Regions from separate parts of the Azotosporobacter soli genome, predicted to be linked through region 2. Evidence: riboswitches for the same ligand, from Rfam matches in the RefSeq annotation. Region 2 holds a riboswitch; each other region holds the start of a gene.

What was found. A riboswitch is a leader RNA that binds a small molecule or an ion and turns the genes downstream of it on or off. The one in region 2 is predicted to bind cyclic di-GMP.
Positions count from the first base shown of each region.
Region 1: linked by a shared signal. The riboswitch ahead of QTL79_RS02445 (methyl-accepting chemotaxis protein) and the one ahead of QTL79_RS01250 (endo alpha-1,4 polygalactosaminidase) in region 2 are both predicted to bind cyclic di-GMP.
Region 3: linked by a shared signal. The riboswitch ahead of QTL79_RS10895 (GGDEF domain-containing response regulator) and the one ahead of QTL79_RS01250 (endo alpha-1,4 polygalactosaminidase) in region 2 are both predicted to bind cyclic di-GMP.

Region 1 is NZ_JAUAOA010000002.1:86,431-96,523, reverse strand. Features, by position in the region: gene QTL79_RS02455 (deoxyribodipyrimidine photo-lyase) at 1-1,272, opposite strand, end outside; gene QTL79_RS02450 (phosphatase PAP2 family protein) at 1,326-2,213, opposite strand; cyclic di-GMP riboswitch class I at 2,601-2,686, shown strand; gene QTL79_RS02445 (methyl-accepting chemotaxis protein) at 2,761-4,728, shown strand; gene QTL79_RS02440 (RraA family protein) at 4,772-5,764, shown strand; gene QTL79_RS02435 (bile acid:sodium symporter family protein) at 5,854-6,804, shown strand; gene QTL79_RS02430 (site-2 protease family protein) at 6,997-7,887, shown strand; gene QTL79_RS02425 (sigma-54 interaction domain-containing protein) at 8,048-10,084, shown strand.
Region 2 is NZ_JAUAOA010000001.1:274,701-284,793, forward strand. Features, by position in the region: gene QTL79_RS01240 (Ppx/GppA phosphatase family protein) at 1-1,090, opposite strand, end outside; gene QTL79_RS01245 (Ppx/GppA phosphatase family protein) at 1,243-2,757, shown strand; cyclic di-GMP riboswitch class I at 2,956-3,040, shown strand; gene QTL79_RS01250 (endo alpha-1,4 polygalactosaminidase) at 3,120-4,106, shown strand; gene QTL79_RS01255 (NAD-dependent epimerase/dehydratase family protein) at 4,140-6,302, shown strand; gene QTL79_RS01260 (hypothetical protein) at 6,304-7,206, shown strand; gene QTL79_RS01265 (DUF2194 domain-containing protein) at 7,196-9,007, shown strand; gene pelF (GT4 family glycosyltransferase PelF) at 9,021-10,093, shown strand, end outside.
Region 3 is NZ_JAUAOA010000011.1:7,483-17,575, reverse strand. Features, by position in the region: gene QTL79_RS10900 (hypothetical protein) at 246-425, opposite strand; gene QTL79_RS10895 (GGDEF domain-containing response regulator) at 585-1,847, opposite strand; cyclic di-GMP riboswitch class II at 1,944-2,027, opposite strand; gene QTL79_RS10890 (hypothetical protein) at 2,358-2,528, opposite strand; gene QTL79_RS10885 (abortive infection system antitoxin AbiGi family protein) at 2,737-3,552, opposite strand; gene QTL79_RS10880 (AAA domain-containing protein) at 3,821-6,553, opposite strand; gene QTL79_RS10875 (ion transporter) at 6,674-7,585, opposite strand; gene QTL79_RS10870 (hypothetical protein) at 7,619-7,786, opposite strand; gene QTL79_RS10865 (MAE_28990/MAE_18760 family HEPN-like nuclease) at 8,066-8,782, opposite strand; gene QTL79_RS10860 (GmrSD restriction endonuclease domain-containing protein) at 8,784-9,959, opposite strand; gene QTL79_RS10855 (KAP family P-loop NTPase fold protein) at 10,034-10,093, opposite strand, start outside.

The DNA of each region.
Region 1 (10,093 bases), on a different contig from region 2:
GCCGAAGACCGGCTGCTTGAACCAGGGGCGGTCATGTACGCCGCCGATGCTCCAGGCGATGCCGGCATAGCCGTTTGGATCGCGGCCGTCGAGCGAATAGCGGTCATTCAGATGAATGGCAATCGCGAGCGCCGTTTCGGCGGAATCGCTCCATTCGAGGATTTTTTTCGCCCAGTACATGCGCAGATAACCGTGCATCTTGCCGCTCGAGACGAGTTCTTGTTGCGCGGCGTTCCAGTATTCGTCGTGCGTTGCGCCCGCTTCGAACTGCGCGGCCGTATAAAGATAGGGGCGCGGCGTACGACTTTCTCTGGCGTGCGACGCTTGCGCCCAGGCGGGAAAGGCGCTGCAGGACGCATAATCCGGCGTGTAAAAGCAAAAGTTGTCCGATAGCTCGCGCCGGATGAAGAATTGTTCCAGTGCGGTTTCATGTGCGGCGTCGAGCTGCGGCGCGGCGAGCAGACGTTTGACGACCGTTTGCGCCGAAAGCTGGCCGAAGTGCAAATAAGGCGACAGGTTGGATTGGCCGTCTTGGGTCGGATCGTTGCGTGCTTTGTCATATTGCGCCAGCACTTGCTGCAGAAAATAATCCATGACGCGCAGCGCGGCGCTCGTACCCGGCGTCAGCCAATCGACCGGAGCGACGGAGGCGTCAAGTTGCGGCCTTAAGCGTGTCAATGTGTCGGCGGCCGAGAACGGCGGGCAGTCCGCAGGATAGGGATCGGGCTGAATGCGCAGCGGAGGATAGGGTTCAAGAAATTGGGCCAGTTGGCGCATCAGTTTGGGTCGCAGCGTACGTGCGGCATATTCGCGTTTATCGGAGGCCTGCCAGCAGGGCACGATGTTGTGTGCGTCGACGATGCTGCAAGCGATGTCGCTGCGCTGCATGACCTCGGCTTGCCAGCGGCGTTTGAGCGACAACGGATCAAAATCGAAAATCAGATGGGCAGCCTTGTGCTCGCGCAGCCAGTGCGGCAATAAATCGCTAGGATCTCCTTTCAGTAGATAAAAAGGAATATTGTGAGCAAGAAGCGTTGCGGCTGTTTCTTCCAGGCCGCGCAGCATGAAGTCGAAGTGACGTAAGGGCGCGTCGGCAAACGAGGCGTCGAGGCAGAAGACGACATAGAGAGGGGTGCCGCTTACGAGCGCCAGTTCCTGCGCTGCCAGCAGCGCCCAGTTGTCAAGCGCGCGTTGGTCGCGGCTCATCCAATAAACGACGGGACCGGCTCCGTTTGGACTTGCTTTGTAGTGGTGCATACGCAGTGGATGCATGATCAAATTCCGCCTTTCATAAAGAAATTCGGCGCTCGGGAAAAGTCCTCACATTAGCGCGATACAATACGGTAAAAAAGCCAGGGTGCACCGAGCGTAATCCAAAGAGTAGCCAGAAAATAGCGGATATAGCGGAAGAAAAAATAATAATCCGCGCCTTCTTTAGGAAATGCGCTCGTAAGGCCGAGCCAAAGCGCTAAAAGAACAAGTGTGCCAATAAGTATTCGCAGGAACAGTTGTCGGTAATTACTTTCAGGCAGCGTGCAACTTGCAGGAAGGCAGCGCTGTTGCACGAGCAAACCGAGCCACAGTCCGGAGAACGCAGCCGCAACCGAGATGCTTTCCTTGCCGGGATGGACGGCCAATAAAAGCAGCGGGACGGTTATGGCGAGAAAGAAACGCAGTGGAAAGGAAAAGGTTGCTAAACGGGAAAGGATAAACGGTTCCAGTTTGGCAAAGGCGAATAGGAGCAGCGCGCCGAGCAGCCAGCCGGCCAATACGTCGCCGATGAAATGCACGCCCAGATAGATGCGCGAAAAGCCGATAAGCAAAACCAGAAACACGCCGGAAAACCATAGATAGCGCTTTTGCGTCAGATGGGCCAGCGCGAGCCAAAATACCAGCCCGGTCTGTGCATGGTTGCTGGGAAAGCTGTAGCCGTCGGCATGAACAAGCTTTACCTCCGGAAGAAAATAAAACGGCCGCGGTTCCTGCACCCAGTCTTTGATGGTAATGTTAAAATAATGCGAGATCAGTACCAGGCAAGTCAGTCGTATGCCGAGGCGAAAATCGAGACACCAGAAGATGAGAGGCAGCGCCAACAGATAAAAACCCTCTTCGCCTAGCAGGGTAGCTGTTTTAAAAAAAATATCCAGCAACGGAGTGCGAAACTGCTGGATAAATAAGGTGACGTCGAGACCATAGGAGATCAGATCATTCATTTTTGCCTCCTGCGCTTTGAACTGGAGCGTAATGGCCAATGATTGGCAATAAAAGTATACATAAACGTTTATTCCACTCGTTCGAGTGAAACCCTCTTACCATATTTCAAGGCAAGAAAAACGAGATCAATGGAAAAGCCGCTGATCTCGTTTTTCGTTTACAGCGTAATAAATGCAACCGGGTCGCACGCGAAGCGGTGCGTGTTTCGTTGTACTGTTGAAGTTGAGGATGTCACAGCAGGCTTTTGACGAACGGTTCATGTGCTTAAGGGAGCCTTTAACGAAACGTTAATAATATCATAATTTCTTGTTGGCATAAGTATGATATTGTCATTACATAGGCGGCGATGACGTTGCATTAACTTCTGGCAGGAAGGAAGAGTAAAACTATATATTGGGCAAACTTACTGAAAGGTAAGGACGCAAAGCTATGGGTCTAAGGACGGTCGGTCTATGATTGCCAGGTTTCCCTTGAAAAAGGTATTGGAAACTCGGGCATCTGTCGGAGTTTTTATTGTTTACTTTTAAAAATGAAGGAGATAAGACTATGTCGATTAAAGCAAAGACAGTTACGTTGTTGTTACTTTCCCTTCTCATAACCGGGCTCATCGTCAGCGGATCCGGCTTGTACGTACTCTATGGAAAAACGCTGGCCAATACGCAGGCGAATATGAAAGGGCAGGCTACGCAGGCGGCAGATGGGGTCGGCGAATTGTTCTCCTCTTTTTCAAGAAGCGGAAAATTCTATGCGGAAGATGCGGATCTTAAGTCGGGTGATTTTTCCCGCATCCAAGCGAAGATGAATACATATTTTGCCGCGACATGGGGCGTCGACCGTTTGGTCTTTATCAATTCACAGGGCGTGCGCTTTGCAGCAGCGCCGTATGATGCAAAAGGCATAGGCGGCAGTGTGGCTGACCGGGATTTCTTCAAAGACACAATGAAGGAACAGAAGATGCAGGTCAGTGAGGTGCTGCTGAACCGGGTAACCGGAATGCCGTCGGTGGTTGTCACGCAGCCCGTCAAGACGGAGGACGGGAAAATGGCAGGCTTTGTTGCGCAGTCGATCTCGCTTGAAACGTTGCAAAACTTCCTGGCGCAGGTAAAAGTCGGCGAAAATGGAACGGCGTCCATCGTTGCGCAAGACGGAACGTTATTAGCGCATACGAAGCAGGAAGTGATCAAAGAGCAGAAGAAGGTGCCCGACGATGTGCTGCGCTCCTTGCTGGACAATGCGGGAAAAGGAATTTCTTATCTGGACTTTGAGGGAAGGGATTCGCTGGCGTTGGCGATACCGGTCAAGAATACAAAGTGGCTGGTTCTGGTCAGCATACCGATGAAGGACATCAAAAGTGAATTCTATGCGAGTCTGATCAGTATGTTCCTTGCGCTCTTGACGGCGCTCGTCATTGTCGGAGTCGTGGCCTGGTTCTTCCTTATCCGCCTGCTAAAGCCGATCGAGGAAATTGCCGCGCAAGTCGCAAAGATTGGCGAAGGCGATTTGTCGGTAAACATTGCCTCGACGGCGCAGGATGAAATAGGAAGGCTGGCGCGATCCCTGTCCGGCGCGATCGGGAACTTCAGGGACATCATCAGCAAGGTGCAGGAGGCGAGCGAGACCGTAAACGCATCGTCCGAAGAACTTACGGCAAGTACGGAGCAATTGTCGCAGGCTGCCGATCAAGTGGTGACGGCAATCGCCGATGTGGCGAAAGGAACGTCAGAGCAAGTCGAGGCAGTAGACAGTACGATGCAGATCGTGGAACAAATGTCGGCGGGACTGCAGCAAATTGCCGCCAATACTTCTCATGCTTCCGCAGCGGCGGAGAAAACGTCCAATACCGCACTAGAAGGCGGAGAGATTGTCCGAAAAGTTACAAGCCAGATGGCGAGCATTGAGATGTCGGTGACGCATTCAGCCAATGTAGTGGCTAAGCTTGGTGAGCGTTCGAAAGAGATCGGACAGATCATTGATACGATCGCGGGCATAGCCGGACAAACCAATCTGCTAGCGCTGAACGCTGCGATTGAAGCAGCCCGCGCCGGAGAACAGGGACGCGGTTTTGCGGTGGTAGCGGAAGAGGTTCGAAAACTTGCGGAGCAGTCGCAAAATGCTGCGAAAGAGATTACGGCTTTAATTGGCGATATTCAGCAGGATACGAATCGGGCGGTAACGGCAATGGGCGAAGGTACGAGTGAAGTGAAGAAAGGCAGCGAAGTTGCGCAGGCGGCGGGCCGGTCGTTTAACGAGATTGCCGCGCTGATCACAGAGGTATCCGATCAAATTCGCGATATTTCCGCGGCCATTGAACAGATGGCCAGCGGCAGCCAGCAAATCGTCTCTTCGGTAAAGGAAATTACGGCAATCAGCAAAAATGTCACCGGGCAAGCGCAGCTGGTATCCTCCGCTACCGAAGAACAAACGGCATCGATCCAGGAAATCGCTTCTTCCAGTAACGGACTTTCTCAAATGGCAGGACATTTGCATGATATCGTGTCCAAGTTCAAGATTTAAAGCAGTTTTGCAAAGGCAGCAATAAGAAATGGGAGGATGAAAGATGTCAAATGTAGGTTTGCGTATTTTTCCAAACATTAGTCGGCCGCACCAAGCTCTGATCGAAGGCTTTTCAGGAATCCCGGTAGCGAATATAGCCGATAATATGAACCGGACGTCTTGTATGGATGCCAAAATTCGCCCGATCAATGATGTGCCGCTGCTAGGCCCGGCTTTCACGGTCAAGGTGCGTCCGGGCGATAATCTGATGTTGCATCGAGCGCTTGATCTTGCCAAAGCGGGCGATATTCTGGTCGTGGATGCCCAGGGCGACCTCTCGAATGCCATTATGGGAGAACTCATGGCGTTGTGGGCGAAGCAAAGAGGGATCGGCGGTCTGATCATTGACGGCGCGATCCGTGATCTCGGCGCGCTGAAAAAAATGGCCTTGCCGATCTATGCCGCAGGGGTGACTCCGGCCGGTCCTTATAAGGACGGTCCGGGTGAGATCAATGTTGCCGTTGCCTGCGGCGGCGTGGTGGTTCAGCCAGGAGATATCATCGTTGGCGACGAAGATGGTATTGTCGTCATTAATCCGCGCGATGCAGAAGAATTACTGGAAAAGTCGCGCAGTAAATCGCGTGCGGAAAGCCAGGTCATGCAGGAGATCGCCAATCTGTCCTGGGATCGCACTTGGGTGGAACGCGATCTGGCAAACCGGGGTGCGGTAGTTGAAAAGGAAAAGCGGAATTTCCCCCGCGTTGCGATCAACGAGCCTGTGGAAATTTTGCTAAAAGAAGCAGAACAGCCAATCGAAGCTACGGCGATTAATATCAGTGCGCTGGGAATACTGCTGCAATCAGAAGCGGAGTTGGAGCTTAATTCGCTCTTTCGCTTGCATCTGCCGAAGCAGTTAGGCGAGATGCATGTCGAGGCAAGAGTGATTTGGCGGCAGAAGCATTACTTCGGTTGCGACTTCGTGGATTTGTCGGCGGAGTTACGCGGGACGTTGGAGGATGTGGTTTCTGCTTATTTGTGGCTCGAATTGGCGCAGTGAGTGGAGCGGAAGGGAATGGGGCGTGAGGGGAGTGAGTTTGAATTTTGCGAGTCGAGATTGCTGCAATAAACGATTGGCTGGGGAAAAGGATGTTCGTAGTGGTATTAACGGCACTTGTGACCGGATATATTTTAAAGGTGCCGGATAGCGGCATCGTCCGCTTTCTGCTTGTTGCCTTGTTTGCTTATATGACGTTCGTTACCTCGCTTGGTACCAGTCTGAAGAGCTTTTTCAAGGTGCTGGCAAAACCGTGGATTCCGCTTTGGGCCTTGCTGCTAATTCATCTGGTTACGCCATTGACCGCTTGGCTTTTAGGCAGTTTGTTCTATGCGGACTCGCCGCAAATACAGCTGGGCCTCTTGGTGGGAGCGGCGATTCCGGTTGGCGTTACGTCGATCATCTGGACAGCCATCGCCAAGGGAAACATACAAATCACGCTCGTGGCGGTTACGCTGGATACTCTGATTGTCCCGGTGCTGTTGCCCGCTTATTATCAGATCGTGGTGGGACAGTCGGTGGCGATCCATTATATTTCACTTGTTGTACAGCTGCTTTTGATGGTGACCATTCCCAGCATCCTAGGGATGCTGCTTTATGACTGGAGCGACGGTAAAACCGCCAAGTTTTCCCGTGGCGCGGGCGGTTTCAGTTCGAAGCTGGCCTTGTTTACGATCATGGTGTTAAATGCCTCGTTGGTCGCGCCGGATTTTAACTGGTCATTGGAAACCATAAAATTAATGGGCGTAGTGTTGGCGATGGTGATAGCGGGCTATGTTCTTGGCTATATCGGTTCCTTATGCATAACCAAATGCCCGCAGGATGTGAAAATGGCGATGATTTATAGCGTCGGCATGCGCAATATCAGCTGCGGACTTGTCATTGCGGTCACGTATTTTCCGCCGGCGGTAGCGGTGCCGATTATTTTGGGGATGATCTTCCAGCAGCCAAGCGCCGCGGTGATTCCGAATATCTTCAAATATCTTGCTGAAAGAAAGAATAGAGGCAAACGAGTGCAGCCGCTTAGCGAGAACATCAGTTAAAGATCTGCAGAGTCATTAGTCTGCTACGATAAAAAGCCTTCCGACGAATCGATCGGGAGGCTTTAGCTATTTTTCATGCTTCGCATCGAAAGCGATCTTGATGTATAATTACGGTGATCGATCCGCAGCGGATTGCAGAAGGCGAAAAACTGCAAACTCGATGGCAGGTCTGTTTGGGAAAGGAGTCTTTACGTGACCATTAATAATGAAAAACAAGAAGAAAAGCAGGCGGCAGAGCTTCTTCCGCTCGAAGGAAACGAACGTCAGGAAGGCGTAGAGGAAGCTTTAGACGCAGCGGAGCCGGAAGAAGAGCCGAAGAAAAAGAGCTCGAAGTGGAAATGGCTTGGCGCAGGCGCGTTGGCCGTTATTTTTAAATTCAGCAAGGTCGTGGCGCTTTTGAAATGGGCGTTTGTCTTTTTGAAGCTGGGCAAGTTTTTTACGACCGGCTTTTCGATGCTTGTCATGATTGCCGCGTATGCGTTCATGTTCGGCTGGTGGTATGCGGTCGGCATTGTTGTGCTGCTCTTCGTGCATGAGCTCGGGCACTTGATCGCGTCGCGGCGGCTGGGCCTTGAAACGGGCTTGCCGGTATTTATACCGTTTGTCGGCGCTTTCATCAAGATGAAACAGGAACCGCAGGATGCGAAAACGGAAGCGATCGTGGGCATTGGCGGGCCGGTACTCGGCTTAGTTGGCGCGTTTCTTTGCTATGGCATCGGTCTGCTCTTGCAGTCGCCGCTTCTTTATGCGGTCGCCTATTTTGGCTTTTTTATCACGGTCTTCAATATGATCCCGGCGCATCCGCTCGACGGCGGACGCATCGTGACCGCGGTTTCGCCGTATATGTGGCTGGTCGGAATCCCTGTGATAGCAGGCTTGTCGCTGTGGTATTTCAATCCGATTGCGATTTTGATTTCGCTCTTGGCGATACAAAAGGCGTGGAAAACGTGGAAAGACAGAAACAATCCCTATTATGCAACCGATGCTGCCTTTCGTTTCAAAATGGGATTGGCTTATTTTCTCGTCTTGGGATTATCGGCCTATTATTCTTTTGCGGTTCATGAATTGCTTGGCGTAAGGTAAGACGCTATTTTATTTGTGCCCCTCCTTTTTTATGGAGGGGTCAGTTTTTAATTTTGTATGGGCGCAATACGGATCGATAAGTATATCAGTAAAAAACGAAAGGGTTCGACAAGGAAACGATCGAGGATGCTTGGCGCGACGGGGAGGTTGTGTAAGAAAAATGAGAAGCATTGCTGTGGTAACTAATAAAAAAAATTCGCCGTTAGGCGCGTTTTTAAAAAGCAATCTTGAAAGCGTGTTTGCGGGGTATATCGAGATCAATGTCTATGCTTTTGCCGAATTGCATTCGGATGACATTCTTGAGGATGATCTTGTCCTAGTGATGCTGAATGATAAGGCGCTGGAAATAAAAAAACATATTTCCGCTGCGCAGCCTATTGTCGTCGTACAAAGAACGACGCGTGAGAGTGAAGTTTTTAAATTGCTCGCTATTCCGACGGAGAGCAAAGTATTGGTCGTTAACGATTGTCTGGAAACCACGTTCGAAATGGTAGCGTTGTTATATAAGTTAGGCGTAAATCATGTGAAATTCGTTCCTTACGAAGAGGAGAAGGAATACAAAGATATTAACTTTGCCGTAACGCCCGGCGCTGCGCACCGTGTTCCGGATGCTATTGAACACGTTATTGATATGGGGCACCGTTATATTGATGTTGCGACATTCATTGAAATCATCAATAAGCTGGCGATTACGGAAGAAGAAGTTAGTCGACGGTTGCTGCAATACTGCGACAGCATTGTTGTTTTGGACGGCGGAATAAAGAAACAATATAAAGAGATCGTTGCCAAGAATACGGAACTTAGTACGGTTATTAATTTGTCGCAGGAAGGCGTTTTGCTGCTTAACGCTGCGGGAGACGTCAGCCTCTACAATAACAGCCTGGCTCGCATGCTCGATATAGAGGAAGCGAACGGTTGCGTGAAAAACGGAGCGACGATGCCGTCTGTGATTATGAATGCGATCAGACAACTGGAAATGAAAGATGAAATCATAGAATATAAAGGGAAAACGTTGGTGGTTAATCGGAAAAAATTGGAGTGCTTTGGCGAAACAACCGGCAACTATTATAATTTTCAAGAGGTAACGTACATAAAACAACTCGAACAAAATTTGACAAGAAAACTGCGCGATAAAGGGCTGGTTGCCCGCTATAGTTTTGCGGATATTCAAACGAATTCAGCGAAAATGAAAACTTGCATTGAACTTGCCCGCAAGATTGCGCAGTCGGAAATGACAATTTTGATTACCGGAGAAAGCGGTACCGGAAAAGAGCTTTTGGCGCAATCGATTCACAATGCGTCAGCGCGTGCCAAGCAGCCGTTCGTTGCTTTCAACTGCGCAGCGGTACCGGAAAGCTTGTTGGAGAGCGAACTGTTTGGTTATGAAAGAGGCAGTTTTACCGGCGGTTTAAAAGAAGGCAAGCTAGGCTTATTTGAACAGGCTAACAATGGTACCGTGTTTCTGGATGAAATTGGCGACATGTCGTATGAGATGCAGGCGAAATTGCTCAGGGTATTGCAGGAACGTCAGGTCATGCGCATCGGTTCACAGAGCGTCGTCAATATTAACATACGGGTGATTGCAGCAACGAACAGTGATATTCGTAAAAAAATACGCTTGGAGCAGTTTCGCGAAGATCTGTATTATCGCTTGAATGTATTGCCTTTGGTGATTCCGCCGCTACGCGAACGCCGGGAAGATATTATCTATCTGCTGGAATATTTTCTGCACGATAAATACGGAAAAAAACTGTCGGTGGATGTAAACGCGCGCGAGCTTTTAATGAAATACCGCTGGCCGGGCAATATCAGGGAACTGGATAATGTCGCGTCCTATCTTTCCTTCATGGCGGAAAGCATGGTTAAGGGAGACGATCTGCCGTACTATATTCTTCAGTCCGAGGAAAACTACGAGCAGGAATTACAGGTTTTAACCGCTAAAGGCCTTTGGGATAAAGGGCGGGACGTATTGCAGGTCATCGCGGACTTTGGCGCGCTGGATATGGGGGCCGGAAGAAAAAGCATTGATGAAGCTTTGAAGAACAGGGGCATACGTTTGACGGAAGGTGAAATCCGGCGGGAGCTTGCATTGTTAGGTGAACTGGAACTGATCAAGACCAGCATTGGACGGCGCGGCAGCGAAATTACGTTTAAAGGAAAGTCTTTTTTAAACTGGGTGGGAAATAGGGTGAAATAGAAGCTTCTT
Region 2 (10,093 bases):
TCAGTCGTTCTCTGCGCCCCAGGCCGTGGTAGCGGTTCAGTTTGTCGAATAAAAGCAGTGAAAACTCCTCAACGACCGAAGCGTGGGCTTTGTCGTAATGAAACTTGTCTTCAAGCGCTTTGACGACGCTGAAAGTATGTTCTTCCATCACATCGAGCCAGCGACTGTCGGTTTTTTCCGCCACATGCAAGAGCGTCATCCCGTCAATGAAGCGCAGCGTCGGTACGAGGACATGATCGACCGCCGCGACTTCCATCATCTTGCAGTATAAGCCGAGCGCCGGTATGACCAGCGCGGCATCGGCCTCGTTCAGGTCGAAGCGCGTCATCAGTTCCGGCAGGTTGAGCCGGCGAACCTTGCGGTACAGATCTTTCAGTTCTTTCGGGCTGAGAACCGCCAGGCCCTCGCTGTGTCCCAGCAGCTGCAAGAGCAGTCGCGTCTCATTGCCGGTCAGCACCAGGTACGGGCTGCGCTGTCCCATCAGCGCCACGGCGATCGGGTCGATCGCGCTTTCGATATATTCGTCCAACACCTGTTGGAAGCAGACGTCATCGCGCTGGTTTTGCGCAAAGCTTTCTTTGATGCGCATCGCGCCGATGTTGATGTTTTGCTGATAGCGGATCGCACCCTGGCGGTAGAGAGTAATCCCCGTGCCGCCGGAGGAGATGTCGACGAACAGCAGTCCGTCTTCGGTATTCGCCAGCCCGGACGTCTGCAGATGTTTGAACAAGGCCATATATTTATAGAAGATTTCCTGCGGCATGTCGACGATCTCGACTTCCAAACCGGTCTTGATGCGGATCTGATCGATGATATATTGCTGATTTTCGGCTTCGCGCAGCGCGGTCGTCGCCATGACGCGGCAGTCCCGTACGCCGTATTCGCTGCACAAACGGCGAAAGCCTTTCAGCAGTTCGCAAATTTCGCTGACGGAAGCAAAGCTGATCTGACCGCTCTTGAACGCTTCTTCGCCCAAATCCATTTGACGTCTGGCCCGATCCAGCACCCGGATGTCGTCGACGTCCTTATATTCGACAATTTGCAAGCTGACGGTTTCCGATCCGATATGTATCGCGGCAAAACTCGGCATCCTCTCACCTCAATCCGATTCTTAACTACTGTAATTCGATGGAAAACGGGTAAAACTCCTGCTGTCTATTATAGCAATCGGATGTTAAAATTATGTTATGCTGTCCAAACTATGTTATACTTTTCAAATCGAATGCAAAGGGGTGATCTGCCATGAGTGAACGCGTCGCGGTCATCGACCTCGGGTCGAACTCGGCCCGCCTGATCATCATGCAAATTTATAAAAACGGCGCTTACAATCTGATTTATCATCAAAAAGAGGCGGTCCGGCTCAGTGAAGGGATCGCCCAGGACAATAAGTTGCAAAGCGCGGCGATGGAGCGCGCGCTCCGCTCGCTGCAGACCTTTTCGCACATGTGCCGCCTCTTTAACGTCGACAAGACGCTGGCGGTCGGCACCGCTGCCGTTCGCAACACCAAAAACGGCGGCGCTTTCGTTGAACGGGTACGCAAGGAGACCGGCATCCCGCTGCGCGCGGTCAGCGGCGAGACAGAAGCAAAACTCGGTTATCTCGGCGCGATCAACACGCTCGATGTAGAAAACGCGCTGCTCTTCGACCTCGGCGGCGGCAGCACCGAGCTGACGCTGATCAGGAACCGCAAGGCGGAACACATGATCAGCCTGCCGTTCGGCGCGGTCAATATGACCGAACGATTCCGCCTGAACAACCGCGCCTCCGAAGGACAGCTGGACGAACTGCAGGCATTCTTTCGCAAGCAGCTGAATCAGCTGCCCTGGCTGAAGAACCTCAATGTGCCGCTGCTCGGCGTCGGCGGCACCGCCCGGACGATCGCGAAGATGGATCAGCGGCGCAAGAATTATCCGTTTCCCAAACTGCACAATTATCGTATGGGTTCGATGTCGTTTCGCGCCTTATGGCAGGACGTCTCGAAGCTCAGCTTCGCGCAGCGCCGCAAAGTGCCGGGCCTCGGCGGCGAACGCGCCGACATCATCCTGGCCGGCATCGGCATCGTCAAAGCGCTGCAGGAAAAAGCGCACGCGCAGCAACTCATCGTCAGCGGCTGCGGCGTCCGCGAAGGCCTGTTCCTCCAATATCTTCTCTCGCGCAGCGGACAGAGCGAAGTCGTGGCGAATCCGCTCGAACACAGCACGAAAAACACTTTGCTTCTATATAATGGCAACATCTCGCATGCCGAGCATGTCACCAAACTGGCCGATCAGCTTTTTTGCGGCTGCCGCGATTTTTTCGCGCTCGACGATCGCAGCCGCCTGATGCTGCGCACGGCCGCCTTGCTGCATGACACCGGCATCAGCATCAATTATTACGACCACTATCGCCACAGCACCTATCTGGTGGAAAACGCGCGCCTTTTCGGTCTGTCGCACCGCGAACAGATGCTGGCCGCGGTCATCACCGGCTGGCATCACGGCCCGGCGTTCCGTTTCGACCACAACCGCCTCTACCATCAGTTCCTCGATGAGGCCGACTGGCAGACCGCACGCAAACTGGCTTTGCTGCTGAGCATCGCCGAAAGTCTCGATACGACGCAAATGACGCTGGTCAAGAACGTCAACGCGCAAATTGAAGCGGGACGTCTCAGCCTACAGCTCGACGCCAGCGCCCCGACGCCGCTCGAACAGGATGCCGCACTGCGCTTTTCCAAATGGCTACGCCGCGACTTTCAGCTTGAGCTGGCGTTGAAATAGAAAGAAAAATCTGAATAGGACTTGAGGCTATAAACTCGGCCTTAAGTCCTATTTTTCGCTTGACATTTCTTTCATTTCTGTTAAACTCTAAACAAGATACACTATTTTTTACAAATATGCCTCCGAAAGTACCGAAGTTTTTCAGGCCTGGATGTCGGATTTTATCCGTCCAATGCGCCGCCTCATCTTCGCAGTGTTTATTCGGGAGGGCAAACTTGGCGAAAGCCAAGGGCGCAAAGCCATGGGTCTACCGACAAATGTCTACGACTGCCAGGTTGCAACAGTAATCGCTGTTGCCATACCGGCAGTCGTTTTTTAATTTATTTAACGCTGGTTACCATAATTTGAAACGAGGTGATTCCATGTTTTTTCGCAGCGCCTGTTGCACGCTTCTTTTCTTGCTTTGCATCGCTGCCTTGCCTTCGCTGGCGCGCGCGCAGCAAACGCCGCCCGATTATCCGCTCGAAATGGCGCGCCTGCTCGGACAACTGCGCAGCTATAGTCAGGAACGCAACGCAACGTTTCAGCTTTTGGGCAACGGCAGTCTCGATTTATTCGCGCCGGAGACGCTGACGCCGTCCGCACGGACGCTAGTCAATACCAGTCTCGACGGCATCCTGATGGAAAGCTATTTTTACGGCTGGGAGATGAAGGACGACGAGGCGACGCCGCCGGAGGCGCGTCTCGCCTGGTCGTCCGCTTTGACGGCCGCGCAGCAACTGAATCAACCGCTCTTCAACATCGATTACTGCCGTTCGACTGCGGCAGTCGCAGATTCCTACCAGAAAAACCGACAAGCCGGTTTCGTCTCACTGGCCGCCCCCAACCGCCAGTTAACGAAGCTGCCGCAAAAAACGCAGCGCAGCAATCGCAGCGACGTCAGCCGTCTCGCCCAGGCGAAGAACTTTCTCGTGCTGTTGAATCCGGAAGAATTCGCCAGCCGCAGTCTTTATCTCGCCGCTTTGCGCGCCTGTGCATTCGACCTTCTGATCATCGATCCGACCTTCAACAGCTCGCCGCTGACGCCGGATGAAGTCCGTTCGCTCAAACGCAAGCCGCAGGGCGGCCAGCGTCTGGTTCTCGCTTATCTGAGCATTGCGGAAGCGGAAGATTACCGTCCCTATTGGCAGAAAGACTGGAAACAGTCGCCGCCCGCCTGGCTGGTGGCAGCCAATCCCGATTGGGTTGGTAACTTCAAGGTCCGCTACTGGCAAAGCGGCTGGCAGCAGTTGCTCTTCGGCAGCCGCAATGCGCAGCTCGACAGGATTCTCTCCACCGATTTTGACGGCGCGATGCTCGACGTCGTGGACGGCTATCAGTATTTCCTCGACAACCCCGACGTGCAATGAAAATAATCTCTATGTAATAGGAGCGTTCCACACATGAAAATACTTGTCACCGGCGGCTACGGCTTTATCGGCTCGCAGCTGTGCGAAAAACTGATTCAGGAAAAGCACGACGTCTTCGTGATCGACGATTTATCGAGCGGTCTGGCGCGCAACCTCACCTTGCCGCATGTCTTTTACCGGCGCAACATCGCCGATCAGGAATGTGAAGCGATCTTTCAGAACAACAACCTCGACATCGTGATCCATCTGGCCGCCAAGGTCGACGTCGCAGAATCGGCCAAAGCGCCGTACGAAGATTGCCAATCCAACATCTTAGGCTTGGTCAATATGCTGCGTCTCTCACACCAGTATAAGGTAAAAAAGTTTCTCTTCATTTCTTCGACTGCCGTATACGGCGATTCGGCCGAACTCACGCTTTCGGAAGCCAGCCCGCTCAAGCCGCTCTCGCTCTACAGCATCAACAAGGCCAACGGCGAAGCCTACTGCCGCATCTGGCAGGAGCAATACGGTCTGGAGACCGTCATCCTCCGTCTCTCTAACGTATACGGCCCCCGCCAGGGCAGCTTCGGCGAGGCAGGCGTCATCTCGAGTTTCTTAAAACAAATCGCAGCCGGACAGAAGCTCGTCATTCACGGCGACGGTCAGCAATGCCGCGATTATCTCTATGTGGACGACGCGGTCATGGCCATCTACTGGGCGGCGGTAAAAATCGTCCGCCAGCCTGTCATCAACATCGTCAGCCGCCAATCGCACAACCTGCTCGAAGTCGTGAAGCTGCTCGGAAAGCATTACGACCTGCCTGGCCTGACGCACGAAAAGTATCGCACGTTCGACATCTGCCGCGCTTCGTTCGACAACAGTGCGGCCAAAGAGCAGCTCGGCTGGACGCCGCGCTACACGCTGGAAGAGGGCCTTGAAAAAACCTGCCTCTGGCAGGCGGAACAGGCACTTCTTGCGCCGGAAAAAGCGCCGTCCCCGCCTTCATTCCTCTCCGTTTACCGGCCTTATCTGGAAAACGCGACGCTCTTCGCGCTGATGGCCTGCCTCTCCTTCTTCAATCTGCACGGCGGCCTGCTCGATTTTCGTCTGGGCATGGACTACAACTACATCTATATCGCGGTGATGGGTCTGCTCTACGGCAAACAGCAATCGATGCCCGCAACGGCGCTCTCCGTACTGCTCTTTTGCTACAGCATGACGGCCAAAGGCGCCGATCTCGTCACGCTCTTGTATCAGGTGCAATACCTGACGCATCTGGCAGTATACCTGGCGCTCGGCGTGATTACTGGCTACGTCACCGACCGCCGCCGCCACATCCTGGCCGATAAGGAAAACGAACTGGAACGCATCGCCGACAAGCATCGTTTTCTGGAAAAGATGCATTTGGAATGCGTCCAGGTCAAAGACGTCCTTTATAACCAGATCGTCAATTCCGACGACAGCATCGGCAAGATCTACAGCATCATCAAGGATCTCGACAGCTTGGCGCCGGAAGACATCTACACGTCCTCGATCGACGTTCTGCAGCGCATCATGCGCTGCGGCAGCGTTGATATCTATACTGTGAACGCCGATTCGTCTTTCTGGCGGATCAAGGTGCGCGCCAAAGACGATGCGCCGTATCTGGAAAATTCGATTCGTGTCGCCGATTCGCCGTATGCGCAAAAAGTCATGCAGACGAAAGGCGTTTTCGTGAACCGGCATTTCGCCGGCCCGTCGATGGCCGCGGCAATCCGCTATCAGAACAAGACGATCGCCATCGTGCAGCTTTATAACCTCCCGTTTGAAAGCATGACGCTGCATCAGAGCAACCTGCTGCGCGTCACCGCGCTCTTGATCGCGGACGCATTGGGCAAAGCGCACAGCTACGAATTGAGCAGCAGCGAAAAGCAACAGGTCAGCGGCACGCAGCTTTTGCTGCCGGACGCGTTTGCCAAGCTGCAACAGGAAATGACCAAACGCAGCCTGAAGCACAACCAACCCTGCACACTGCTGCGCCTGCGCGATAAGCGCGAGGATCTGGTCGCCCTCTACCACTCGCTGGCCAACGTCATCCGCGCCGAAGATTACGCCGGGCTCGATCCGTCCGGTCACGTCCTGCTGCTGCTGCAGAACGTCACACGCGAAATGCTCCCCGTCGTCCAGGAACGCCTGGCGCAAAAAGGATTCCACACCATAGAGATGGCAGGTGCTTAATATGATTACTGCATTGTTTCTCCTTCATCTTTTCCTCATCGCAGCCTATGCGGCTTACAGCCGCCTCTTCCAGCGCGACCACACGAGCCGTTTCCTGGCGGAACTGGCGCTGCTCAGTCTGCTGCCGTTTTTCGGCTTTTTGCTTCTGCTTTTACTGCGCATCAGCCACAAGAGCAACGCGCAGCAAAAAGAAGATCTCTCCGCACTGTATGGCGAGTTCAAGAAGACGCGCAGCGTCGCGAAACTGGGTCGCCTGCAAAGCGCCGACATCATTCCGGTCCAGGATCTGCTGCTCTTTGAAGATCCGTTGACCCGGCGCAATGCGCTGACGCGCGTCATCAAGCAGGACCAGCTCGACAACCCCTCCATCCTGCTCGATGCGGTACGCGACAAGGACACCGAAATCGCGCATTACGCGGTCTCGATCATGACGCACCGCATCGCGAAACTGGAACTCAAGTTGAATCGCCTGCGCAAGAAAGTAGGCAAGACGTCCGATGATCTTTTGCTGCTGAAAAAGTATGCCGCACTGTTGAAACACTATCTGAAAGACACGATCCTCGACGCAAACAGTCGCAACAAATGGCGCGCGGAATATGAAGCCGCGCTCGACGCGATCCTGCGCAAGGAAAAAAACGAAAAACTTTACTGGGTGGAACGCATCGAACTGGCGCTGAGCATAAAGGATTACCACAGCGCGCGCAAGTACGGCCTGGCTTTCTTCAAACGTTTTTCCGATCAGGAAGAGGCGTATCTTCTTTATATGCGCTACTGCCACCTGACCGGGCGTTACACGATGCTGCACCGTACCCTGCAAAGACTCAAATCGTCCCGTATCCCTTTCAGCCCAACCGCGCTCGAGACCGTCCGTTTTTGGGATCAAGGAGGTCAACATGCCTCATAGGAATATGTTTCTTGTTCTCTTGCTGGTCTTTTCGCTCGGTCTCTTCTTCCAATACAATCGCAGCGACGGATTTCTCCGTCTCTTCAGCAATCAGAACACGCAGCTCTTGAGCGGCCAGGCCAAAGAAGAACCGCCGCTCGCGTCCTCTTTGCCGCGCGAGCGCTATCTGATTGTGTACGACCCTGCCGACCCGGACAGCCTCCGCTTGGGCGCCAATGTGGAGCAAACCTTGAAAAGTCTAAAAAAAGACTACCTCATCCAATCCGCACGCCAGTCTTTGCCGGAACCCTTTCCCGCGGTCAACGGCATCATTCTTGTCAGCGGCGATTTGGAAGCGACCGTTGACTTCGATCGCTTTCGCGCGCAGGTTGATTCCGGTCTGACGCTGTATCTTCTGACGACGCCGGTCTTAAACGACAAGCTCCTTGCCGTACAGACGGAGCTCGGCATCGCTGCCGTCTCCCCCGCGGCCAACGCACCGGGCGGCAGACTGCTCGACAATCTTCTGCTCGGCGGCAAAGATTTCTCTTTGCCGGGCGGCGTCTTCGACAACAGCTCGCTCGGCGTTCAGTTGACGCCGGAAGCGACCGCGCACATGCTTGCGCTTGACAATACGCCGCTCGTTTGGGAGCGCGCTGCCGGTCGCGGCCATTATGTCGTCTTTAACGGCAGCACACTCTCCGGCAAACAGCAGCGCGGTCTGCTGACCGGCCTGCTCTCGCTCGGCCAGCCGCTTTTCGCCTATCCGGTCGTCGCAAGCAAGACCATGTGCATCGATGACTTTCCCGCGCCGATTCCGGAAGGAAAGCACGCCAAGATCTATGACGAGTACCGTCTTTCGACGCCCGAGTTCTTCCGTCAGATCTGGTGGCCCGACATGCTGAGTCTCGCGGCGAAATATGATATCCGTTACACCGGTCTGATCATCGAGACTTACAACACGCAGCAGAGCGCGCCGTTCGCACCGGAGCAGGACGGCCAGCTGATGCGCAACAACCTGATCCTCTACGGGCGCGAGCTCTTGAAAAGCGGCGGCGAACTCGGCGTGCACGGTTACAACCACCAGCCGCTGATCACAGACTTCAACCCGCAGTATTCTGACTACACGCCGTGGCCCGACAAAGCGTCGATGGCGGCAAGCCTGAGCGAAGTCCGGCGCTACGTGAAAGAAGCGTATCCTGAATACCAGCTCAAGACCTACGTACCGCCCTCGAATATGCTGAGTCCCGAGGGACGCCAAGCACTGACCGAAGCGCTGCCCGACCTTGCGATCATCGCTTCGGTCTCGATCGGCGATCCGGGTCTGCGCAACACCTATTACCAGGATTATAAGCGCGCGGCCGACGGCATCCTCGAGATGCCGCGCCTCAGCTCCGACTACAACCGCCATCCGGACGAGGATTGGGCAATTCTGAACGGCATCACGTATATGGGCGTCTTCTCACATTTCGTCCATCCCGACAATATCTTCTATCCCGAAAATGAACAGCGCAGCTGGCGCGATATGTACGAAGGCCTCGATTCGCTGCTAAAGATGGTACAGAAGAAATACGCCTGGCTGCGCAGCTGCACGCTGTCGCAAAGCGGCGAATACTTCAGCGACTATCTCGCGCTCGACTATCGCCTCGTCCCGAGCGATGACGGCCTCGACATCTATTGCTGGGGCTTTCGCCAGGATGCCTGCTTTGTCTTGCGCAGCGCGAAGAAAATCCGCAGCGCCAGCGGCTGTTCTTATCAACGGATCGATGAGCAAAGTTATCTGATTACTTTGCAAGCCACGCAAGCCCATCTCGCGTTTTAAGGAGTGTCACCGCATGAAAATTTGTCTGATTGTCGAAGGCAGTTACCCGTACGTGACCGGCGGCGTAGCCTCCTGGATTCAAATGCTGATCCAGGGCATGCCGGAACACGAATTCGTCATTTATTCGATCGCGGCGGAAGCAAAGGAGCGCGGGCGCTTTCAATATAAGCTGCCCGCCAATTTGACAGAAGTCCGCGAACTGTTCTTAGACAGCATTCTCAAACTGAAGACGCCGCAGTTGAACGCCTGCTCGCTGAGCCGCCAGGAGATCGACTGTTTATCGGCGCTGATTCGCAGCGACGGCGTCTTGGATCTGGCAAAGCTGCTGCCAATTTTTCGTTCCGCACGCACGCGTTCGGCGCTCGATATCTTTATGAGTTTCGATTTTTTTGACGCGATCAAAGAAGCGTACGAGGAAAAATACAGCGATTTGCCGTTCACCGATTTTTTCTGGACGATCCGCTCGATGCTGCTGCCGCTCTTTTACTTGTTGCAGCAGGACGTTCCCGAAGCCGATCTCTATCACAGCGTCGCAACCGGCTACGCCGGCGCAGTCGGCAGTCTCGCCTCCGTCTTATACGAAAAACCGTTCATCCTCACCGAACACGGCATTTATTCGCGTGAGCGCGAAGAGGAATTGTTGAAAGCGACCTGGGTAAAAGAAGACTTTAAAGACTTATGGATTTCCTATTTTTACAGCCTCTCGCGTTTGACCTATGAGCGGGCAACAGCGGTTTACACGCTGTTTGAAAAAAATGCGGAAATCGAACGCTATTTAGGCTGCGCGCCGGAAAAGATCCGAGTCATCCCCAACGGAATCGATGTGGAAAAATACGCGGCACTGGCAAAAAAAGAATCCGGCGGACCGCTGACGATCGGCACGATCGCGCGCGTCGTGCCGATCAAGGACCTCCTGACGATGCTGCGCAGTTTCGCGCTGGTACAAGAGCAGCTTCCGGATGCCCGCTTCCTGATCGTCGGCCCTACCGATGCCGACCCCGAATATTATCAAAACTGTCTGGAACTGGTCGAGAACCTAAACCTTTCGAACATCGAATTCACCGGCCGCCAGGACGTAGCGCCGTA
Region 3 (10,093 bases), on a different contig from region 2:
CGTTCATCATCCACGATAATTTAAATGGCCCCTGACTTTAGGAATGCCAATCAGATCGTTTTCAGTGGCTTCGAACCGTTACCTTGCTTCTCCGCTCGCTTGCGCAACGTAAAAAGCAGCAGGGTTTCCACGCTTGGAATCCTTGCTGCCAACTGTTGTACTCGCTGATACCGATCGCCGCCGATCAAACAAAATTTTGATTACCTCGGCAAATCAAACTTGATTGTGCTGCCCTCTATCGACAGCTACGTCCCTTTCGTCGTCGCGATTTTTTCAGAAGCGACAACGTCCTTCGGGCCGGCCAAGGCTTGGCGGTCGGCGCTCGCGGAGATTCCCGGCGAAAGCAACGTCCGTGTTGCTCCGCCGGCGTACGACCTCCCTGTCGTACGTCTCCGCGTTCTTGCCCGCCAAACCATGTCCGCCATGCCTTGTGACTCCATGTTCTGAAAAAACCGCAACGACGGGGAGTCAGGGAACGCCGCTGCATCCGAAGACGCAAAAAGGAGGCGGACGGATTTTTCTCCGTTTGCCTCCTTTTATTAATCGACATTATTTTTCATACGAGCAACGAAAAAAGAATCGCTTTAGTATTCCATTCGATTGCGCCCGTTCTTTTTGGCCTTATATAAAAGCTCATCCACCCGTTTTAAAAATTCATCTGCGTTTTCATCCGAATATGCCGCAACCCCGCCGCTGACAGTAATGGAAAGAGCGTCTTCACTAAAACGCATTTCGCCACATTCGCGTCGAAGACGTTCCGCGTAAACGACCGCGCCAGAAAGCGCAAGCCCTGGAAAAACGCAAATGAATTCTTCTCCGCCATACCGTCCCGTAATGACATTTTTCTGAAACGCGTTCTTCAAATACTGCCCCAACTGTCTGAGCACCTCGTCGCCCAAATGATGCCCATAGGTATCATTAATCATTTTAAAGCGATCAATATCAAACATCAGCACCGTAAGCGGTTCTTTACTGCGTGTCGCAAAATCGATTTCCCTGTTTAACCTTTCCATTATTGCACGACGATTATAAAGACCGGTAAGACCATCTTCTTGCGCCACTTGAGCCAAAAGCCTGTTTTTTTCTTTTAACTGCTGCATTAACGAATAGGTTCGAACATTTGCTTTAAGACGCGCCATAAAAAGATTTTCCGAAAATGGTTTTACAATATAATCGTCCGCACCATTACTTAAAATGTTGGAAATAACCGCATGACTATTAACCGATGAAACCGCTATGATTACCGCATACTCATCCCGTTTCCGAATTTCGCGAATCACTTCTTCACCTGAAATATCCGGCAAAACGTTATCAATTAAATAAATATTGTATGTCTTGGCTGTCGTCAAAAGTGCAGCCGGATTTATAAAATAATCGACCTGCGGCATCGCATTATGTTCAAAAAACGCGCGCATCCCATTCAGATGCATCACACTGTCATCTAAAACGGCAATCCAAAGGTTTCGCAGTTCTGCGGCAATCGCATCCCCCCCTTTATTTTTTTTGATCAGCGTCATTAAATACTCCATGAAGTGATCTTTTGTTAGATAATCGGAAATACCCTTTTGGAAAAGCTCTGCTTTAAGCTTCATATCATTGATTGCCGAAAGAACAATTACCGGTGTCGTCTCCCTTTTTTTGCGCATCAGCGTGGAAATGAAGCGTTCTTTATTTTCTCCTTTAAATTCCAGTCCGGTCACAATAAGATCAATATCATGGGCAACTAAAATCTCATATGCTTTTTGCGGTGTTTTGGCTGAGAAATATCGAAAATCATTCTGTTCAGATAAATCACGCAGAATTTCCTTGTAAAAAAAATTATTATCGATATGCAGCAACGAAAACATGTTACCTTCCCCCTTCATTAATCCTTTGAAAATAAAATTCTGTTATCCCGTGAAACACTTCATCAAATATAAAAAAACCGGTCACTCCATGACTAGTCATGGTATGGCCGGTTACACTATTTACTCCTAACGATCCAAGTGTCCAAATATAGATCGTTATTCATCGCGTCCGCATCAAAATTTTCACAGAAAAAACTTGGCGATTTCAAAGCACACTGCCGCAATCGTTAATTACCCTTTTAGGCAAAACATACAGCTGCTTTAAGAAAAGTGTATTGCGTACTTGTATTATATTCGGTTTGCTTTTTTCGTCAATATTATTTAATTTTTAAAATCTAAAAAGTCTAAATTCTTCCTCACGTTCATCTTTACGCACACAACGCAAAAAGCAGCAAGAGTGCCATACTTGGAAATCTTGCTGCCCGTTTTCGTAAACGATGCTGCTTAAACCAAAACCGATTTTGCTTGCTTCGGCAAATCCAACTTGATTTTGCCTCCCTCTATCGACAGCTATGCCCCTTTCGTCGTCGCGATTTTTTCAGAAGCGACCACGTCCGTCGGATCGGCCAAGGCTTGGCGGTCGGCGATCGCGGACATTCCCGGTGAAAGCAACCTCCCTGTTGCTCCACCGGCGTACGACCTCCCTGTCGTACGTCTCCACGCTCTTGCCCGCCAAACCATGTCCGCCTTTCCTCGGACTCCATGTTCTGAAAAAACCGCAACGACGGGGAATTAGGGACGCCGCTGATTTCGAAGACGCAAAAAAATGAGGCAGACGATTTTTCTCCGTTTGCCGCATTTTTATTGGTCGAGATTATTTTTCATAAGACGGAAGAGAAAAGAACGTTTGAAACAGCGGAACCGTCTCCTTGTTTGTCCTCAGCATAGTTTACGGCACATGGCTGAAAACCAGTTCCCCGCAGTACTCGGGAAGATCATCTCTAAACCGGGTTGCATATTCCTCTGGCAATATAATCCGCCTAATATCCGCAAAGGCAAAATCCACATCATACAGCGAACGCCACTCACGTTCAAAGTAGTAATTACCCTCGTCATCATCTGGCAGTAATTCGTCGAAAAACTTGATAAAAGAAAACCATTCCCATAGCAGCAGTTGCCGTCCTTTCTCAATGTTTTCTTTTATTTGATCTAGACTTATTTCTGTTCCTTGGACCGGAAAATCACTTTCAGCTCTACTTAGATAAGAAGATTGATCCGCTGTACTTTCCACCAATCGCGCCATTTCATTTAAATAACCCCCTAGGGGTTCTCTTGTTCCTACATTTCTAGCCCCTATTGGAATGTAATTCACAGGTCTTACACCTTTCTTCGCAAGCAGTTCTTTATTGAAAGCAAGACCAAATCCACTATATTTTTTCATGTGTATCGCTAGGTCGCCAACCGGAATATCACAAAAACAAACCATATTCGCGTTATACAAGTTATTGTCTTCAAAGCTCGTGGCTTTTATATTTCGCCTTAATCTTAATTCTTTCTCAAACGATTTTCCCTCTCCAGATGCCTTCTCATTAATAGGAACGGCGTTTTTAAAAGTGAGTTTCGGTGGCTTCCCCTGCTTATCATGGGGAGGATATGTTAGCCAGCCACCGCGAATTATCTTCACCAGTAAATTGTATTTATCCTCTTCTGTCGGCAATCCACGCCCTACAAAATGAGTCAGTTCCTTCGATATATACCGTTGCAAATATCTCTTCCCCCTATCGCCGTTTACATTCCCACTGTTTAAAAGTTCCCGCTCTGTGCCGATATTCCTCTCTCGCACATGCAAAATAAAGCGCCTAACTTTTACGCTCGGCGCTCTTTGCTACCCAAAACTCATTTGCTCCAGAAACAATGGGACGGCTCCGTTGTTCGATTTTCCTGCTTGCTTTAACTTTATGCTTTAGGAAACGGTCGAAACCATTCTTTTTTCATTTGTCAATGCGATGTTCACGCTTGCGAATATTACAAACCTACTGCTTTTCATTAAACTTCAAAATCTGCATAAGTTTGTTGCGCAACTTTCCTTCCTCGCCGCTTTCATTGGTCTTGATTCTTAAAATCGGGATGCCGTATTTCTCTAATATAGTATCCTTCATTTTATCCCTCTTCAGCTGTTTGGGATTATTGGCGTGGAATGCATATCCATCGACCTCAACAACCAATACAGGGCTTTTGTCCAACTTGTTAAAGATGACAAAATCAGTATGCGTTAAAGCATTCATAACAAATCTACGCTCAGCGTCATCAAGCTTGTTCAGGTCTCGGATAAGCATTTTTAAGGGCTGATGGATTACATGGTCGAGTTCGCGGAATTCTGGCGAATTTAAAACCTTTTCGATTATGACATTCATTAGATTTTCTGACTCATAGGCAGACACGTTCTTTTTATTTTTCCTGATTGCAAGCAGTCGTTCAGAATAGCTATGATATAGCAAGTCGAACACCGAGTAGATGCTGCTGTTAATAATCTCAAAATTATTGTATTCAATGTATCTTATTAGATCGCCAATATTAGAATTACTATTTTTTTCATTGTCTGACACAACAACAATCAGCTTATCCACTGCGCGAGAAACGGCTACATTTATTAAATTGGGGTTGTCAACGAAATCATTAATTTCATTTACTACGGTTGTAAGGATAATGACATCCTTCTCGCGTCCTTGATACTTATGCACCGTATCCACTTCAATGTCCCGTTTTCCAATAGCCTCATTAAGTTTATCCGCTTGCAGTCGATACGGTGAAATGATTCCCACGGATTGGTCTGTATTGTTTGCAATCTGATCCGGCACGACTTCTTCCATTATCACATCAATTTGTCTTTGATTATAATTGTGCCTTGCATGATTTCCTTTTGCTGTTTTGTACACAATCAGCGGTTTTTGCTGCGCCTTTTCTTCCGTCAGCACAATAAGTTCCTTATTATAGAATTTTTGATTACAAAAACCAATGATTTTAGGATGACAGCGATAATGCTCTCTTAATAATGTTTTGGGAACTGTATTGAATAACGTCGTAATTGATGAAAGCATGCTGTTCGCAGAATACTGGTATGCAAGGTCTACTTCATATCTTTCAAAAATCCGATCCGTTTCTTCGGAAATTTCACCCGATACGACATTAGGCAATTGCTTTACATCACCAACGATGACGGCATTCTTTGCACACGACAGGGCCAACGCTCCTGAAACAATATCCACCTGCGACGCTTCATCGATAACCAAATAGTCGAACAGATAGTTCGGAGAGGCACAGCCTCGTAAAGAATGTGTCGTACTCAAAACAACCGGGTATTCTTTAACGAAAGCGCCGAAATATTTCCCTAACGATTCATTGGAAAACAATTTTCGCTGCGTATTCTTGGAGAATCGTTCCGCTAATTTTGCTTTGAACAACCGCATTGAGTTCATTGTGTATTCTTCTATCGCTTTGTCAAAGCGATAGCTATCGAGAAGCCCCGTTAGCGCCTGAATTTTTTCGTTTAATTCCGCCATCTTACGTTCATAATATAACTTCTGGAAAAAAGCGATAATCGTTTCATTTGAATTATCATAAAAGGAAAAACTTAAAATACCGTACCGCAGCAAATTTTTCAGTTTATATTTCAGCTTTATAACCGTATCTTTCTCTATCTGCTGTTGAAAATCAAGCCACAACGCCATGACAGTGTCTGCTTTGTGCTTATATAAAGAACGATAGGCTGAAATTTCTTCTCCTGTTTCATTAAAATAGGTATTAAAATATTCTTTTTCTACACCGAATGCTGATCGTTCTTGTTTTAAAGCGGCCAGCGTGTTTTTTACTTCAAGCATCTTCATCAGGTTTTTTCCACTTGCCTCAAGCACTTTTTCTAAGGCATCATACTCTTGAGAAGCCATCAGCCAAGTCGCCATCTCCGGATAGTTCTGTTGTTGACCTTCAAAAAATTTCTCTTTGTTTTCTTTGTTGCCTAGGTATGCAGCTATAAAAGCCACGCCGTATTTTTCCAGTTTCTCTAAAACATTTGCAGTTGCCGCATTGTTGTTGGAAACAACGGCAACTGTTTTTTCATTAACAACTGCATTGGCGATAATGTTTAGGATGGTCTGGGTTTTCCCGGTTCCAGGCGGCCCTTCAATGACACTAATTTGTTCGTTCAAGGCATTTTCTGTCGCAGTTTTCTGGCTTAAATTAAAACCGAAGGGGAATATCGGCATTCTCCCACCTGAGGGCCTGTTCATTGCGGCAGGATTTAGGTATTGCGCCAATACGCTGTTTGAAGTTACGCAGGTTATTTTTTCATACTGCTTATATAGAAAGCTGCTTTCTTCCCCGTTGGCAACACCAACAATCTTCGCCAGTTGTTTGAGGTATTCCAAGCAATTGCCAGCTTTAGGATTGCTAATGATGTTTTGCTCAAGCGTTATTTCATGCCGCTCATATATTTTTTTCAATCCTGTCTCGAAAAAAATTCTCACATGCTTTTCAAAAACGAATAATTTTTCAATCCCTTTCAAAGCTTGATTGCTTTGAAACACAACACTTGTTGTCGGATCGAGTGAATTGGGATTTCTATACCACTGAACGTTCTGATAGCCATAGGAATACGTCTTTTCTTTGCCAAATTCAATCTTCCATTTACCCTTCTCATATACGCAACGGCTTATCGATTCTGTCTTATCCTCGCCCTTTACAAGTATTAGATGCTTTTCAAGATTCAATTTGCTTTATCGTTCCTTTCGTTAGTGTTAATGGACGCTTCTGTCGTTCGATTATCTTGCTCGCTTTAGCTTTATTCCTTGGGAAACACATCGAAGTCGTCTCTTTTTTATTAAACTCTCCTACCTATTTTTATATTGACCCTCCCCTTCCATTTCATTTTCTTTCAAGGCAATCAAAACTGCGCTCATTTCTCGTAGATCGGAAGCAGAGAGTGAATTAAAATCGTGCAGTCGTTCAATAGCATTTTGGACCGCTTCATGTTTGTATGTCTTCTTTGTCTGAGATAAAAAATAGGTGGCAACCGTGCCGGTCAAGGTGCTGAGAAAGCCGATGCCGATCAGCATCAAGCAAACTGCGACAAGACGTCCGGCTCCTGACTGGGGCGCGATGTCGCCATAACCAACTGTGGTGGTGGTTACAAACGACCACCACAGCGCGTCATCAATCGCCATGTCTTCAATATACGATATGGCAACCGCGCCAAAAAATATCGTTGATGCGGTGAACCAGATAATGTGATGAAAGTCATTCGTTTTGATCACGACGGTTATGCGTTTGAACAAGCGCGTCGTGTAAACAAACAGACGCAACATATAAAGAACACGTAAAAGACGTACAGCACGCAAGCCCTGGAACATCATATCAAACGGAATGATCGATATTAGGTCGATGATATTTTCTCGAACGAAGGTAATCTTGCCTTTTGCAAGGAGCAGACGAACGATGTAATCCACTGTGAAGATCAGTAAGATAACGAAGTCCGCCCGTTTAAGCAACAACAGTTCCTGTTCGCTTAGTTCTATGCGGTTTTGCGCAAACATTGATGTGATAATCACACAAGCTAAGGCAGCCATGAATAGATCATACGGCAGGCGGTATTTTTCAAGAAAACAAAGAAAAGAATTCAATTTAGTCTCGTCTCCTATCAAACATCTTTTTAAGTGATTTATTCTCCTAAATTCTTCATTCCACCCATTCCCACCCGATTCCTTTTTTCCGCCTTTTTGCGTTTCGCTAAACAGAAAAGACATGGCCGCACCCCTGCGCCATGTCTTTTCCCGTTCTCAATAAAACTTATACGCCAGCCCCGCCAGCAAGATTACGACGACGATCTTTGCCCAGAGCGGCATCGGTTCCATCTCGTCGATCGTCTGTTTGAAGGAACGCGGTTCGTCGGTCGCCTGCGGTTTCTTGCTCTGGGCTTTCTTTGCAATTTGTCGTTGTCTGCTCATTTCTCTCTCCTAATAAAAAAGACGCGACTCTTGTCACGTCTGCATTTTCCTGGAGCGGGCAAAGGGATTCGAACCCTCGACCCACGGCTTGGGAAGAGCCATGAGTTAACAGGGAACAAAAACCTCGCTACGCGCATAAACACTAGCGTTTCTTAACCTACGTCCATGTTTATTATACCATATTAATGCGAGTTCTGGCGACCCAACCTTAAAACAAATTGGGAATCGCTCCTACTTTTATATCATCTTCTTGAATTACCAATACACTATATAAAGACTTTAGTTTTTCCAAGGAAATTCTTTTGTTATTTCTTCCAAATGCAATCCAATTTTCGCATCTAAGCACCTACAAAAAAGTTTAACGCTTTTTAAGTAATCAATCAAATCATCATCTGTGCATGCCGTAGCAAAATTCCCATGCGCAATATCATGCCTAATCTCTGCAAGAGCTTCTATCTTTGTACTTAAAGTTCCTACACGACGTTTGTTAAAACCCAAATTAAACATCTCACTGAAAATTTTTTCAATCCCCATCTTCTTCAACAGCTTTTCGATTTTCCTCGGCGATGGGTTTGCAAAATCAGATGTTAAAAAATCAGCCTCTAGCTTTGCCGGTGGCAATTCTCCATCGCTCCAAAAAGGATAATTGTTTATTATCAAAGCTTCGATTAATTGTTCCTTTTTTACTGGATCGGTAGTTGCGCTAATTTCTGCAATTACTTTTTCACAATTTGCAATCTTTAACCGTCCAGGTAATTGATTTGATTTTATACAAGCACGATTCAGATATTCCACACTTTCTTCAATCACATCTTCAATATAGCCCTCTAAATGGCTATAAAGTAACACTATTGCACCACGATATATTGGTTTCAGCGCAGATAAGTTTCTTAATGTTACTTCAGGATATGCTTTTCTGGAAACCTTTAATAGTCCAAAAACTTCTCGCTGTCTTCCGCGATACTTTTGCAGTGCATATGATCTCTTATAAAACATTTTAGTTGGCCTCCACGCTCAACTTTGACATCGATTCAATTTTTTCAAACAATTCTTCCATCTTTATCCCATTATCAATTAATTTTTCTCTAAGCATTTCACATCTGCTTACAACACGAGTTCGGTGATCCGTCGCTCGTAAAATCAGATCAATAAATTTATCATCATGCATTAGATGGAAAAATACGTCTCTTATTTTAGCAATTTTTAAATCACTGCAATTTATTTCAAGATGGCTTGCTACAAGCATTTGCAAATCAAATAATGCCTTGTTTATATTTTTATCATAACTCTCCTCACCACTTTTTTTCACGTGTCGCCTAAATGCGTTTTCACCAAACATTTTCCACAAGTTGCTTGTTGTGCGATCAAAAAGAGCCTTGTAGTCTGTCTCATCTTTTTTCGACATTCGTTTATGATCTCTCATAAACGAGTTTAGAAAAGTCTTGAGGGATGGTTTATACTTTGATAGCCTGAAATGCAATGCTAAAAATCGTAGAATTAACTCCTGATCTCGAAGTCTTTCGTCACTTTCTTTTTTTCCAATCAAATTAAGCCATGTTCTATCTTCCACTAATTTTGCCAATAGATCACTAAAGGCTCCGCGATAAATGCAATGCCTTAACTCCTGTGGATTTAATGGAACAGACCCATAATTCAATCGTTCAAAAACATCAAAACGCAACTCTGGATGACATTCACTTGTTAATATAATGCAACGAATTGCTCTAGTACTTATTAATCGTTGATATTTCGTGTCCAATTCATGGAATCGTTTTTTATTCAAATGGCCTAGCGTTATTAATCCTCTAAGTGAAAATTCATTGTTCAAGTAACGAAAAATCGACCATAAGCGCTGTTGTCCATCAATAACCAAATATTGCCCCGACTTTTCTTCTTCCGCAAAATAACATACTGGTATTGGAACATTTAAAATTAATGACTCTATTAGTTTACTCGCTTTAATATCATCCCATACGTACTTCCTTTGCCATGTTGCATCTACAATAATAGTCTCATCAGCAATCTGGTCTTTCAGTGACCGAACAATAAAATCATAAGCTGTCGTAACAAGACGTCTATCCGATTCCGCTATTTCATCTTCTATTAGGTCTTCTTCACTTTCATTCTCAAACATCTCATCTATCTCTTTTTTTTCTTCATCACTGCTCAGCATTCATTACACCTCTCAATTTTATTAAACCATTCTAAATTTCTCTCATATTCTCATATCACGCGTACTTCGATCACTCATCCAGATCTGAAATTGTCGGAAAATTCAAGCTGCTTTAAGAAAACTATGTTTTTTTT